Regions from separate parts of the Allobosea sp. FBZP-16 genome, predicted to be linked through region 2. Evidence: predicted binding sites of a transcription regulator. Region 2 holds the regulator's gene; the other holds the start of a gene.

Evidence for each region. Region 2 encodes HrcA, which represses chaperone genes, less so after heat shock. Its sites were predicted from a motif close to GTTAGCACTCNCNNNNNGNGAGTGCTAAC; they were not measured.
Region 1: the regulator HrcA is predicted to act here: its motif matches at 3,480-3,508, upstream of groES (co-chaperone GroES).

What each region holds. Positions count from the first base shown of each region.
Region 1 covers NZ_LNCQ01000059.1:184,139-191,461, reverse strand. The annotation lists gene CXY91_RS29545 (DUF930 domain-containing protein) at 1-534, shown strand, start outside; gene CXY91_RS29540 (VOC family protein) at 551-928, opposite strand; gene CXY91_RS29535 (hypothetical protein) at 945-1,445, opposite strand; gene CXY91_RS29530 (AraC family transcriptional regulator) at 1,533-2,342, shown strand; gene CXY91_RS29525 (PaaI family thioesterase) at 2,350-2,823, opposite strand; gene CXY91_RS29520 (MarR family winged helix-turn-helix transcriptional regulator) at 2,900-3,355, opposite strand; gene groES (co-chaperone GroES) at 3,570-3,857, shown strand; gene groL (chaperonin GroEL) at 3,905-5,542, shown strand; gene CXY91_RS29505 (TAXI family TRAP transporter solute-binding subunit) at 5,846-7,174, shown strand; gene CXY91_RS29500 (DoxX family protein) at 7,240-7,323, shown strand, end outside.
Region 2 covers NZ_LNCQ01000051.1:9,444-16,766, forward strand. The annotation lists gene dnaA (chromosomal replication initiator protein DnaA) at 1-324, shown strand, start outside; gene dnaN (DNA polymerase III subunit beta) at 462-1,580, shown strand; gene recF (DNA replication/repair protein RecF) at 1,596-2,723, shown strand; gene CXY91_RS25315 (LysE family translocator) at 2,845-3,459, shown strand; gene CXY91_RS25320 (cupin domain-containing protein) at 3,461-3,814, shown strand; gene CXY91_RS25325 (ankyrin repeat domain-containing protein) at 3,818-4,474, opposite strand; gene hrcA (heat-inducible transcriptional repressor HrcA) at 4,471-5,553, opposite strand; gene rph (ribonuclease PH) at 5,690-6,406, shown strand; gene rdgB (RdgB/HAM1 family non-canonical purine NTP pyrophosphatase) at 6,411-7,058, shown strand; gene hemW (radical SAM family heme chaperone HemW) at 7,055-7,323, shown strand, end outside.

The DNA.
Region 1 (7,323 bases), on a different contig from region 2:
GTTGCGCCGGAGTCGCTGGCGCCTCCCGCTCCGGCCCAGGCGCCCGCTCCTCCCCTAGCCGAGATCGCGTCACCTCCGCAGCCGGCTCCCCCCACTACGCAGCCGGAAAAGCCAGCCAGCCGGCCCGTTCCACCACCGGCCGAGCCGCCAGCGATGATCACCGCCCGGACGCTGCATTCTGAAAGCGTGCTGGCCAATCCGCGCAGCCGCGGCGCGCGTGAGGCGCTGAAGACGCTCGAGGCGAGCGAGCGCATCGAGCAGCTTTGCAATCTCGAGGCGATGAGCCAGATCCATGCCTGGAAGGCGGAGTTCGAGCCGGATCGCGTCGTCGCCTATGCTATGGCCAGCACGAAGCTGACCAAGGGCGCCCTCGAAGCCGAGGGCGCCGCCTTCCGCAGCCGCAAGCAATGGTACAGCCTACGGTTCCGCTGCGAGACGGCGGCGAACGGCAAGGTCGCCGGCTTCCAGTTCCGCGTCGGCGCGGCGATCCCGCGCAGCCAATGGGCTGCGCACGACCTGCCGCCCGAGCATTAGCCCTGCTGCGAGCGCCTCAGGCCGGCTTGCCGCAATAGGCCTCCAGCCGGTAGCCGTCGGGGTCGACGACGAAGGCGGCGTAATAGTCGGGGCCATAGGATTCGCGCAGGCCCGGCTTGCCGTTGTCGGTGCCGCCCGCCGCGAGCGCCGCCGCGTGGAAAGCGTCGACGCTCTGGCGTGTCGGCGCGACGAGACAGAAGTGCAGATTGGAGTCGCGGTCCGGCGGCACCGGCGCCGAGACCGCGCCGATCCAGAGCCCGACGCTCCCCTTGCCATAACCGAGCGAGCTCTCGTCGGCAGTGAGGCAACCATAGCCGAGCGCGCCGAGCGTCGCGTCGTAGAAGCGTTTCGTACGCGGAAGCTCGCGAACGCCGATAGAGATGTGATCGAACATGATGGTCGTCCTCCTGTCAGGTTGTGATGCGCTTGGCGCGGAAATCGGCCTGGACCTGCCAGCTCCCGCCGCCATCGCGCGAGCGGTCGCCGATCCAGTGGAACGAATCCGGAGTGATCTCAGTGAAGCGCCAGCGGATCGCTGTGCCGTCGTCCAGCCTGCCGTGCTGGACGATGTCGTTGCCCTCGGCGCGGCCGATCTGGTGCGTGTAGTACTGCTTGACCGGGTCGTTCCAGCGGATGTGCCAGGCATCCTGGCCGGGGTCGTAGATGCGTAGCGTCGTGCCGTGGAAGAAGCCCGGCAGCGCCCAGACATCCTGCACGGCGCGCCCGCCGAGTACCCAGCCGAAATGGATCCCGCCCTTGGCCTCATGGCGCTGGCCGTCATCGGTGTGCATCACGGCAGCCATCGTCCAGGCGCCGACGAACTGGCCGTAGAGGGCGAGCTGGCCGGCGAGTTCAGGCTCCGGCCCGGTCGCGATGAGGGCATCGGCCAGCGTCGATGGCGCTGCTGTCATGATCGGGCTCCGTCTGGACCAAGTTGGTGTCCAGCTAGACCCGGAGCCTCGGGCCACGCTTGGGAAAAACTGCTAAACTCGCGAACCATGACAGCGACCGCCCATCTCCTGGCATCAGGCCCCGGCTGGCGGGTCAGCGACATCGTCTGCACGGCCGGCCCGGACGACAGCGCCTTCGAGGAAGCACACCCGCAGCACTGCATCGCCATCGTCCGCAGCGGCTCGTTCCGCTATCGCTCGACGCAAGGCAGCGCCGTGCTCGCGCCGGGGGCGCTGCTGCTCGGCAATCGCGGCGCCTGCTTCGAATGCGGCCATGAGCATGCGACCGGCGACCGCTGCCTCGCCTTCCAGTTCGAGCCGGCCTGGCTCGAAGGCATCGTCGCGGCCGTTCCGGGCGCCCGGCGGCTGGACTTCGCGCAGCCGCATCTGCCGGCGCTGCCCGTGCTCGCCAGTGTCGTCGCCGAAGCGGAAATCGCCGCGGACGAGCCCGAGAGGCTGGAGGAAACCGCGCTGCGCCTCGGCGGCGCCGTGGCGAGCGTGCTGTCAGGCGCAAAACCCGCGATCGATACCCCGAGCGCCCGCGACGAACGCCGGATCACGCGGGCGCTGCGCCATATCGAAGCGCATTGCGAGGACGCTCTCTCGATCGATGAGCTGGGGCGGCAGGCGGCGATGAGCCCCTACCACTTCCTGCGCACCTTCAGGGCCCTGGTCGGTATGACGCCGCATCAATATGTGCTGCGCACGCGTCTCCACCGGGCGGCCGTGCTGCTGCGCCGGACCACGCTGCCGGTCGCGGGCATCGCCTTCGATTGCGGCTTCGGCGACCTCTCAACCTTCAACCGCCGCTTCAAGCGGGTGATGGGCGTGAGTCCGGGCGCCTATCGCATCGCTTGAGCAACATTCAGCGCTTGCTGCCGAAGATCATGCAGGTTTCGGTGCCGTGCGCCAACAGCTTGCCTGCTGCGTCGACCAGCTTGCCTTCACTGGTCGCGACCGAACCGCCACGATGGATCAGCCTGCCCTCGCAGCGCACCGGGCCGCTGGCAGGCATGACCGGGCGGACATAGTTCAGCTTCATCTCCAGCGTGGTGTAGCCCTCGCCGACCCGCAGCGTCGAATGCACGGCGCAGGCCATGGCGGAATCGAGGATCGTCGCCGTCCAGCCGCCGTGGATCGTCCCGAGCGGGTTGAAGAAGCGCGGCGAGGGCGTGCCGACGAAGACCACCCGGCCCTCCTCGACCTCGGCGATGTCTAAATCCATCGCATCGGCGAAGGGCGGGCCGGGATGGCGTCCCTCGATCATCCCGCGCAGGAAGGATGCGCCGTCCTCCGCCAGCAGGACATCACGACTGACGACTCCGACCTCACGGGACACGGCTGCACTCCATCTCTATCGTGTAGATGCACGATAGAGATGGAGCGGGATAGCGGTCAAGCCGGCCGGTGCGAGATCAGCCGACTTCCCTCGCCGCCCGCCGGATTGCCTTGAGACTGTCGCGCGTCTCGCTCCAGCGTTCCTGGCCGAGCCCGCCCTCGATCCTGTCCTGCGCCGCGCGCCAGTAAGGGATCGCCGCCTCGATCGCGGCGCGGCCCTTCTGCGTCACGGCATATGTCAGCGCCCTGCCCTTGCAGTCGACCGGCTCGATCAGCTTCTCGGCGGCAAGCAGTTGCAGGTTGCGCGTCAGCGAGGTCCGCTCCAGCGCGAAGCGGTCGGCGAGCTCGGTGACGGAGCGCCAGGCGCCGGTCGAAAGCGCCGAGAGCAGAACGAACTGGGTGATCTTCAAGCCACTCGGCCGCATCGCCTCGTCATAGGCGCGGGTGACGGCGCGTGCCGTCATGCGGACATGCAGCACCACACAGGAACGGGCGATGTCGTCGAGAGGGAGATCAGGGACTGGCGTCGTCATCCCGCCACGATAGCGGGTTTAGTGTCCGGCCGCAGCAGGGCAGATGGCGGCAGTCATCGCGTTCACCTTTTACGCAGCGGATTCCTTGACTCCGGCAGCCCTCGGGCCTATCTCCGCCACGTCGGTTAGCACTCACTCGGTGAGACTGCTAACAGACCCCTTTCACGGGCAAATTCGAGCCCGTCCAGAATAAGACCGAGAGGAAGACAGAACCATGAAGTTCCGTCCGCTGCATGACCGCGTTGTGGTCCGTCGCCTTGATGGCGAAGAGAAGACCAAGGGTGGCATCATCATCCCCGATACCGCCAAGGAAAAGCCCCAGGAAGGCGAGATCGTCGCAGTCGGCCCCGGCGCCCGCGACGACGCCGGCAAGCTGGTTGCTCTCGATGTCAAGAAGGGCGATCGCGTCCTCTTCGGCAAGTGGAGCGGCACCGAGGTCAAGATCGACGGCCAGGATCTCCTGATCATGAAGGAATCCGACATCATGGGCATCGTCGGCTGAGCAGCCAGGCGCCCACCCGTCCGTAGAGTTCAATCAGGAGTAGTCTCATGGCTGCCAAAGAAGTTCGCTTTTCCACCGACGCCCGCGACAAGATGCTGCGCGGCGTGGACATCCTCGCCAATGCCGTGAAGGTCACGCTGGGTCCCAAGGGCCGCAATGTCGTGATCGAGAAGTCGTTCGGCGCCCCGCGCATCACCAAGGACGGCGTCACCGTCGCCAAGGAGATCGAGCTCGCCGACAAGTTCGAGAACATGGGCGCTCAGATGGTCCGCGAAGTCGCTTCGCGCCAGAACGACCATGCCGGCGACGGCACCACCACCGCCACCGTGCTCGCCCAGGCGATCGTCCGTGAAGGCGCCAAGTCGGTTGCGGCCGGCATGAACCCGATGGACCTGAAGCGCGGCATCGACCTGGCCGTCGAGGCCATCGTCGCCGACCTCAAGAAGAACTCGAAGAAGGTCACCTCGAACGCGGAAGTCGCGCAGGTCGGCACCATCTCGGCGAACGGCGACGAGTCGGTCGGCAAGATGATCTCGACCGCGATGCAGAAGGTCGGCAACGAGGGTGTCATCACCGTCGAGGAAGCCAAGACCGCCGAGACCGAGCTCGACGTCGTCGAGGGCATGCAGTTCGACCGTGGCTATCTCTCGCCCTACTTCATCACCAACGCCGAGAAGATGGTCGCCGAGCTCGAGGACCCCTACATCCTCATCTTCGAGAAGAAGCTGTCGTCGCTCCAGGCGATGCTGCCGATCCTCGAGGCCGTCGTGCAGACCGGCAAGCCGCTGCTGATCATCGCCGAGGACGTCGAGGGCGAGGCTCTGGCCACGCTCGTCGTCAACAAGCTCCGTGGCGGCCTGAAGGTCGCAGCCGTCAAGGCTCCGGGCTTCGGTGATCGTCGCAAGGCCATGCTCGAGGACATCTCGATCCTGACCGCCGGTCAGATGATCTCGGAAGACCTCGGCATCAAGCTCGAGACCGTGACGCTCCAGATGCTCGGCCGCGCCAAGAAGGTGCGCATCGAGAAGGAGAACACCACGATTATCGACGGCGCCGGCAAGAAGAAGGACATCGAGGGCCGCGTTGCGCAGATCAAGGCGCAGATCGAGGAGACCACCTCGGACTACGACCGTGAGAAGCTCCAGGAGCGTCTGGCCAAGCTCGCCGGCGGCGTCGCGGTCATCCGCGTCGGCGGCGCGACCGAGGTCGAGGTCAAGGAGAAGAAGGATCGCGTCGACGATGCCCTGAACGCCACCCGCGCTGCGGTGGAAGAAGGCATCCTGCCGGGCGGCGGCGTCGCCCTGCTGCGCGCCCTGAACTCGGTCAAGTCGATCAAGACCCAGAACGACGACCAGAAGACCGGCGTCGAGATCGTCCGCAAGGCGATCGCTGCTCCGGCCCGCCAGATCGTCGACAACGCCGGCGGTGACGGCGCGGTCGTGATCGGCAAGCTGCTGGAGTCGAAGGACTACGCCTGGGGCTACAACGCCCAGACCGGCGAGTACGGCGATCTGGTCAAGGCCGGCATCATCGACCCGACCAAGGTCGTGCGCACGGCGATCCAGGACGCGGCTTCGATCGCCGGCCTGCTGATCACCACCGAGGCGATGATCGCCGAGACGCCGAAGAAGGACGCCCCGATGCCCCCGATGGGCGGCGGCGGCATGGGCGGCATGGACTTCTGAGGAAGTCCAGACGCCCCAGACATTAACTGCCGAAACCGGGCAAGCCCGGTTTCGGTGGCGGCATGGACTTCTGATCCAGGCCACCAGGCTCAACTATGGAAGGCCCGGCGCAAGCCGGGCCTTTTTCGTCACATCACCCAAGATCCTGGCGATATCGACCCGGACAATCTTGCCAGCTGCCGCAAGGTTCTTCCAACTGCAGACATCGCACGACTATCCCGCTCCCCGTGAGTCGGGCCGGCCTTTCGCCATCGCGCGCCACAATGAGGCATACCCGCGCGACGGGCGGAGCGGAGATCATCAATGGTTCGGCGGTCTGCTGTGATTGTCGGCGTCTACGCCATGATCGGCTTCCTGGCGGTAGCGGCCGCGGCCGCGAGCGGCTGGTACGCCTTCCGAGACGCCCCGCCCACCATCCTGTCGGTCGCAGTTGGCGGAAAGGGCGGCAATGTCGATCAGCTGATGGGCGAGGTCCGCGATCTTGTCGCGACGCAGTCGAAGACCATCCGCCTCGAGATCGTACATACCGACGGCTCGGCGACGAATGCGCGCCTGGTTGCCGACGGCAAGGCGGCCCTCGCCTCGGTGCAGGCCGACATCATGACCGCGCCGACCGTCAGGGCCGTCGCAGTCGTTGCGCGCGAACATTTCCAGCTGATCGCGCGCCGCTCGTCCGGCATCCGGAGCCTGCGGGATCTTGCCGGCAAGCGCCTCGCCCTTCCGCCGGAAGGCACCTCGGGCAATCAGAACTTCTTCGCACTCGCGCAGCATCACGACCTGCCATTGGCCGAGATCAAGGTCAGCGCCGGCCCCGTCAACGACAACTTCGCAGCACTGGAGCGCGGCGAGATCGACGCGATCGCCTTCGTCAGGGCACTACGCGATCCCGCCACTGTCGAGGTCATGCGGCGCCTGCAGCAACGCGGCGACGGGCTCTTCTTCGTGCCGGTCGAGCAGGCCTCAGCGATCAAACTGGTGAAGCCCTATGTCAGCGAAAGCAGCATCAGCCAGGGGACCTATCAGGGATATCCGCCAGTCCCCGAGCAGGACACGCCGACGCTGGCGATCGGAATCAATCTTGTAGCGGGCGTCAAAGTGCCGGACGCCGCCGTCGAGGAACTGACACGGATCCTGTTCGAAGAGCAGTTGCGTCTCGCCTTCCGGACACCACTCGCCGCGGGTATCGCGCGGCCGGCACAGAACGGCCCGTCCGTGGCGATCCATGCCGGCGCAAAAGCCTATTACGACGGCGCCAGGCCGTTCCTTCTGGTGCGCTATCGCGATGAGATCACCTTCATGATCTCGATGCTGACCATCGCGTATTCCGGCGTGATGATGCTGCGGCTGCAGATCCGCAACCGGCGCAAGGTTCGGGTCAGCGCCTACAATGACAAGCTGATCGACATCGCGTCGCGGGCGCAGGAGGCAGATGACCTTGCGACGCTGCACGGCTGCCGTAAGGATCTCAACCTGCTGATCCAGCGGGTGATGAAGGATTTCTCGGAAGAGCGGATCTCCGACCAGGGCTTCCACGTGTTTTCGTTGAGCTGGGAGGCCGTGCGCGCCTCGATCGCCGAAGCGATAGGTGAAGCGCGCGCGTCCGGGCAGGCCGGCAAGCGAGTAGCTGCCTAGGCGGCTCGACTTTGCACAGGCATGTGAAGCCACGCGCTTGCATCGACTTTGGTTGTAGGCCCTAGATCGCAGCTGGTGCGGCATCCTGCCGCGCTCTGCTTTCGGGGGTCCCTTTCATGAACAACCCTGCTTTGGGCGATGCCGCCAAG
Region 2 (7,323 bases):
GCGATCCGCGATCTCGTCCGGACGCGCGAGCCGCGCCGGGTCAAGATCGAGGACATCCAGAAGCTGGTCGCGACCCGCTACAATGTCAGCCGCGCCGACATCCTGTCGGAGCGCCGGACAGCGGCGGTGGTCAAGCCGCGCCAGATCGCGATGTATCTCGCCAAGGCGCTGACGCCACGCTCGCTGCCCGAGATCGGACGCCGCTTCGGCGGGCGCGACCACACCACCGTGCTGCATGCGGTGCGCAAGATCGAGAAGGCCATCGTCGAGGACCGTCTCCTCCATGACGAGGTCGACCTCCTGAAGCGCATGCTGCAGGAGTGAGCCTCGGGCGGCCACTCTTGCGTTAACTGTGCAGGCGGGCGCGCGCGCCCTTGCGCGCGGCCCGGCCGTCCGGCAATGTCGCGGGCCACCTTTCTGCCTGCCGGCTCGCCGCGGGCGCCAGCATGCCAGAAGACGCCATGAAGGTTACGGTCGAACGCTCCACGCTCCTGAAGTCGCTCGGGCATGTCCATCGTGTCGTCGAGCGGCGCAACACGATCCCGATCCTGTCGAATCTCCTGCTGCGCGGCAGCGAGGATGGGTTGAAGCTGAAGGCGACTGACCTCGACATCGAGGTGGTCGAGACCGTGCCGGCCGACGTGGTCGAGTCCGGCGCGACCACGGTCCCCGCGCACACGCTCTACGACATCGTCCGCAAGCTGCCAGACGGCTCGCAGGTCTCGCTGGAGACCACCGGCGAGACCGGCCAGATGGTGCTGCGCTCGGGCCGCTCCCGCTTCACCCTGCAGACGCTGCCGGAAAGCGATTTCCCGGACATCACCGCCGGCGAGATGGCGCACCGCTTCGTGCTGCCGGCCGGCGAGTTCAAGCGCCTGATCGACAAGACCCAGTTCGCGATCTCGACCGAGGAGACGCGCTACTATCTCAACGGCATCTATCTGCACGCCATCGACGTCGACGGGCGCCCGGTGCTGCGCGCCGTCGCGACCGATGGCCATCGCCTCGCCCGCGTCGACACCGCGGCCCCGCAGGGCTCGCTCGGCATGCCCGGCGTGATCGTGCCGCGCAAGGCCGTGGCCGAGATCCAGAAGCTGCTGGAGGACGGCGAGAGCGAGGTCCAGATCGAGCTCTCCGCCACCAAGATCCGCGTCGCCACGGCCGAGGTCGTGCTGACCTCCAAGCTGATCGACGGCACCTTCCCCGACTATCAGCGCGTCATCCCCTCCGGAAACGACAAGCTGCTCACCGTCGACCGGGGCGATTTCGCGGCCTCCGTGGACCGCGTCTCGACGATCTCGTCCGAGCGTGGCCGCGCCGTGAAGCTCTCCATGGCCGATGGCCGGATGACGCTCTCGGTGACCAATCCCGATTCCGGCTCGGCGACCGAGGAGATCGAGGTCGACTACGACGCCGGCCCGCTCGATATCGGCTTCAACGCGCGCTATCTGATGGACATCGCCGCCCAGCTCGACGGCGACACTGCGCTGCTCAAGCTCGCCGACCCGGGCTCGCCGACGGTGATCCAGGACCGCGAAGGCGCTTCGGCCCTCTATGTGCTGATGCCGATGCGGGTCTGATCCCGCGAGCGCATCTTGACCGCGGTCGCACGCCTAACGCTGCAGAATTTCCGCTCCTATCCAACCCTCGATCTCGCGATCGAGGGTCGGCTCGTTGCGCTGTGCGGCGAGAACGGCGCCGGCAAGACCAATCTGCTCGAAGCCCTGTCGCTGTTCGCGCCCGGGCGCGGCCTCAGGCGCGCCGACCTCTCCGACATGGTGCGCCAGCCGGGCGATGGCGGCTTCGCCGCCTCGATCGGTCTCGCCGATGACGGGGCGCGGCTCGGCATCGGCCTGGAGCCGCCCGATGCCGAGGGCCGGCGGGCCCGGATCGCCCGGATCGACGGCGCCCCGGCCGGCTCGGCGCTGGCCTTCAGCGATTATGTCAGGCTGGTCTGGCTGACGCCCGATCTCGACGGGCTGTTCCGCGGCGCCGCCGGCGATCGCCGCCGCTTCCTCGACCGGCTGGTGCTGGCGGTCGATCCCGGGCATGGCACGCGCTCGAATGCGCTGGAAAAGGCGCTGCGCTCGCGCAACCGCATCCTCGACGAGAGCCCGCACCAGCAGCGCTGGCTCGACGCGGTCGAGCGCGAGATCGCCGAGCTCGGCGTCGCCGTCGCGGCCGCACGCGCCGAGACCGTGGCCCGGCTCTCCGCCATCATCGCGCAGACCGCGGACGAGACCTCGCCCTTCCCGCAGGCCGAGATCGCACTGGAAGGTGAGATCGACGCTCTGGTCGCGACCTTGCCGGCGCTCGACGCCGAGGATCGCTATCGCGAGCTCCTGCGGGAGATGCGCCCGCGCGACAAGGCGGCAGGGCGCACCCTCGCCGGCCCGCAGGCTTCCGATCTCGCCGTGCGCCATGCCGCCAAGGATATCCCGGCCGGACAGGGCTCGACCGGCGAGCAGAAGGCGCTGCTGATCGGGCTGGTGCTCGCTCATGCCCGTCTGGTCGCGAGGATGAGCGAGCTGCCGCCGCTCGTCCTGCTCGACGAGGTCGCCGCCCATCTCGATCCGCGCCGGCGGGCGGCGCTCTATGGAGCGCTGGCCGAGCTCGGCTGCCAGGTCTGGATGACCGGCGCAGACCCGGCCCTGTTCGGCGATCTCCCGGCCGGAGCCCAGCGTTTGCTGGTCACGCCGGGCGAGGTCCGCCCCGTCTCCTGACAGCATTAGGGCGGCGATGCGTCAGAATCGCTGATCAGCACCATCACGCTTGCCGATAAGACGCGGGATCGGCTTGCTGCTAGCATGGCGCCAACAACGTCTTTTTGGGGAGCAACGCTCGATGGATCTCGCCGGGCTTCTGGTTTTCGCCGGTGTCTATTTCCTCGCCGTCGCCTCGCCGGGGCCAGGCATCGCGGCGATCGTGGCGCGCTCGCTCTCGACCGGCTTCCGGCGGGCCGTGCCCTTCGTGCTGGGCATCGCAGCCGGCGACCTGGTCTGGCTGGCCTTCTCGGCGCTCGGCCTGTCCGTGCTGATGCAGAACTTCCACGGCCTGTTCCTGATCATCAAGTATGCCGGCTGCGCCTATCTCGTCTATCTCGCCTGGAAGCTCTGGACCGCGCCGGTGAGGAGCCTGGAAGACCAGCCGGCGATGCGCGGCGAGGGTATCCGCCTCTTCCTCGGCGGCGTCGCGCTGACGCTCGGCAATCCCAAGGTGATGGTGTTCTTCGTCTCGATCCTGCCGCTGATCGTCGATCTGCAGGCGATCACGCCGCTGGCCTTCGCCGAGGTCGCTGTGCTGACCATGCTGATCATCAACACCACCCTGCTCGGCTATGCCTTCGCCGCCGACAGGGCGCGCCGGCTGGTGGCGAGCCCGCGCACCATGCGCCGGATCAACCGCGTCACCGGCGGCGTGATGGCGGGCGCCGCGGCGGCGATCGCGGCGCGTGGCTGAGATGGCGGACGAAACCACGACACAGCGCGCCATACGCCGCGAGGACTGGTCCGAGACCCCAGGCGAATGGCATGGCGAGGTGCAGGGCTTCGGCGGCGAGGTCTCGCTGATCTTCGTCCGGGCCGAGCCCGGCAAGGGGCCGAGGCTGCACAGCCATCCCTATCCCGAGACCTTCATCGTGCGCGCCGGGCGGGCGCTCTACACGATCGGTGACCAGGAAATCGAGGCCGGACCCGGGGAAATCCTGGTCGTGCCGGCCGGCGTGCCACATAAATTCCGCAGCCTCGGGCCGGAGGTACTGGAATCGATCGACATCCACGCCAGCGAGCGCTTCGTCACCGACTGGCTGGAATAACGCTCAGCGCCCGCCGGCCGCCGCGATCAGCTTGGCGATCTCGCTTTGGCCGCGCTTGCGGGCGTGCTGGAGCGGGCTGACGCCATCCTTGTCGGCGAGATTGGGGTCGGCGCCCGCAGATAGCACGAGCCGGGCCACCTCCTGATGGCGCGGGCCGCCATCGCCGAGGATCACGATCTCCAGCAGACAGGTCCAGCCGAGATTGTTGACGTGATTCACGTCGATGCCTGATGTCAGGAGCAGCTTGGCGGTCTCGACATGGGCGCGCTCGCAGGCCGGGATCAGGGCATTGCCGCCATAGCGGTTGCGGATAGTGAGATCGGGCTTCAGCGGCAGCATCGCCGCGATGATCTCGGTGCGGCCGCTGGCGCCGGCCAGAAGCCAGGGCGTGTCCTGGTTCGACGCCTGGGCGTTGGGATTAGCGCCTGCCGCCAGCAGCGCCTTGGCGACGGCGACATGATTGCCGGCGACGGCGAGCAGGAGCGCCGTCTGACGCTGGCCATCGCGCTGTTCGATATCCGCCTTGGCGGCGATCAGGCGATTCACCGCGGCAAGATCACCACGGGCGGCCGCTTCGAGCAGGCCGGTCTGTGCTCCGCTCGCTCCGGCCATCAGCAGCACTCCCGCCAGCAACGCAGCAGCCGGCAGCGGCCGCCTCATCGCCCGCCATCGAGCAGGCGCCCGACCACCTTGGCGGTGTAGTCAACCATCGGCACGATCCGGGCATAGTTCAGCCGGGTCGGGCCGATGATGCCGACCACGCCGACGATGCGCTGGCCGCCATCGCGGAAAGGCGCGGCGATGATCGAGGAACCCGACATCGAGAACAGCTTGTTCTCCGAGCCGATGAAAATGCGCACGCCGTCGCCGGCCTCGGCCCGCGAGAGCAGGTCGATCAGTTCGGTCTGCGTCTCCAGATCGGCGAAGAGCAGGCGGATGCGCTCCAGATCCTCCTGCGCCTTCAGGTCCTCCAGCAGATTGGCCTGGCCGCGCACGATGAGATGCCGGTCGCCGGAAGGGCCGGAGCTCGTCGCTATCCCGGTCTCGACCAGCCGGGCGGTCAGTTCGTCGAGCTCGCGCTCCATCAGGGCGCGGCTGTCGGCGATCTCGCGGCGAAGCTCGTCGAGCGTCTTGCCGACGATGCGGGCATTGAGGAAGTTGCCGGCCTCGACCAGCGCCGACGCCGGCAGGCCCGCCGGCAGCGCCAGGATGCGGTTCTCGACCGTGCCGTCATCGGCGACGAGCACGGCGAGCGCGCGGCCGGCATCGAGCCGGACGAATTCGATATGGCGCAGGCGCACATTGGCCTTGGTGGTGACGACGACGCCGGCGCCGCGCGACAGGCCAGACAGCAAGGCCGAGGCCTCGGTCAGCGTCTGGTCGAGCGAGCGATTGCTGGCGGCGGCCCTGATCTGCGCCTCGATGCGGCCGCGCTCGTCCGAGGTGAGATTGCCGACCTCCATCATGCCGTCGACGAAGAAGCGCAGGCCCCGCTCGGTCGGCAGCCGCCCGGCCGAGGTGTGCGGAGCGTAGATCAACCCCGCCATCTCCAGATCGGTCATGACATTGCGCACCGTCGCCGGCGACAGCGCGATCGGCAGCAGCCGGGCGATGTTGCGCGAGCCGACCGGCTCGCCGGTGGTGAGGTAGCCGTCGACGATCTGCCGGAAGATCTCGCGCGAGCGCTGGTCGATCTCGACCAGGCCGCCGGGTGTCTCGGGGCGCGTATGGGCGCTCATTCCGTGGCGAACAACCTCAACTGCATGATCCATTGTCCCCGCTGGGCGCGGCGGGATCAAGTCCCATGGCCGCTCGCCTTGCCGCACCCCGCTTAAGCGCCTACAAGCCGCCGACTCCAAAAGACAGGAAGACACGATGAGACCCTCGAAGCGCGCAGCCGACGAGATGCGGAAGGTCACGCTGGAACGCGGCGTGGTGCGCTATGCGGAAGGCTCGTGCATGGTCACCTTCGGCGAGACCAAGGTGCTCTGCGCCGCCACAGTCGAGGAAAAGGGGCCGCCGTGGCTGCGCGGCACCGGCAAGGGCTGGGTCACCGCCGAATATTCGATGCTGCCGCGCGCCACGCATGAGCGCACCCGCCGCGAGGTCACCTCCGGCAAGCCCTCGGGCCGCACGCAGGAGATTCAGCGCCTGGTCGGGCGTTCGCTTCGCGCCGTGGTCGACCTGACCGCGATCGGCGAGCGCCAGATCGTCGTCGATTGCGACGTGCTGCAGGCCGATGGCGGCACCCGCACCGCCTCGATCACCGGCGCCTGGGTCGCGCTGCACGACGCGCTGAAATGGATGGAGGGGCGCGGCATGCTGAAAGGTGCCAATCCGCTGAAGGATCATGTCGCAGCGATCTCCTGCGGCATCGTTGCCGGCAATCCGGTGATCGATCTCGACTATGTCGAGGATTCCGGCGCGCAGACCGACGCGAATTTCGTCATCACCGGCTCCGGCGGTCTCGTCGAGGTGCAGGGCACCGCCGAGGGCGCGCCGTTCTCCGAGGAGGAGCTGCTGGCGCTGCTGAAGCTCGCCAAGGGCGGGGTGTCGAAGCTGGTGGCGATGCAGAAGGCGGCGGTGGCCTGACGCCATGACCACGAACCGCCTCCTCACCGGCAAGGTCGTGATCGCGACCCACAACCAAGGCAAATTGCGCGAAATGCGCGAGCTGCTGGCGCCCTATGGCGTCGAGCTGGTCTCGGCCGGCGAGCTTGGCTTGCCCGAGCCGGCGGAGGATGGCCACATGTTCGCCGAGAACGCCGCGATCAAGGCGGTGGCGGCGGCCAAGGCTTCCGGCCTGCCGGCTATCGCGGACGATTCCGGCGTCTGCATCGATGCGCTCGATGGTGCGCCCGGCCTGTTCTCGGCCAACTGGGCCGGGCCGGGCAAGGATTTTGCCCCGGCGCTGGCCCGTGTGCAGGCCGAGCTTGCGAAGCGCGGCGCGACCACGCCCGAGCAGCGCAAGGCGCATTTCGTCTCGGCGCTGGTGATCGCCTGGCCGGACGGGCATCAGGAATTGTTCGAAGGCCGCGTCTTCGGCACGATCGTCGAGGCGCCGCGTGGCACCGCCGGCTTCGGCTACGACCCGATCTTCCAGCCGGCCGGGCATGGCAAGACCTTCGGCGAGATGAGCGCAGAGGAGAAGCACGGCATCCCTAAGGACGGCTCGCCCGGCCTGTCGCACCGGGCCCGCGCCTTCCATGTGCTTGCCGCCGCCTGCCTGAGGGCGCCCGCTTGAGCCCTTCGGCCGCCCTTGCCGCGCGGCCCGGCGTGCCGACGCATCCGACTGCGGATGCCGGCTTCGCCGTCTATGTGCACTGGCCGTTCTGCCTGGCCAAATGCCCCTATTGCGACTTCAACTCCCATGTCCGGCACCAGCCGCCGGACCAGGCGCGCTATATCGCCGCCTTCCGCCGCGAGATCGCCCAGCGGGCCGAACTGGCGCCCGGACGCACGGTGTCCTCGATCTTCTTCGGCGGCGGCACGCCTTCGCTGATGGAGGG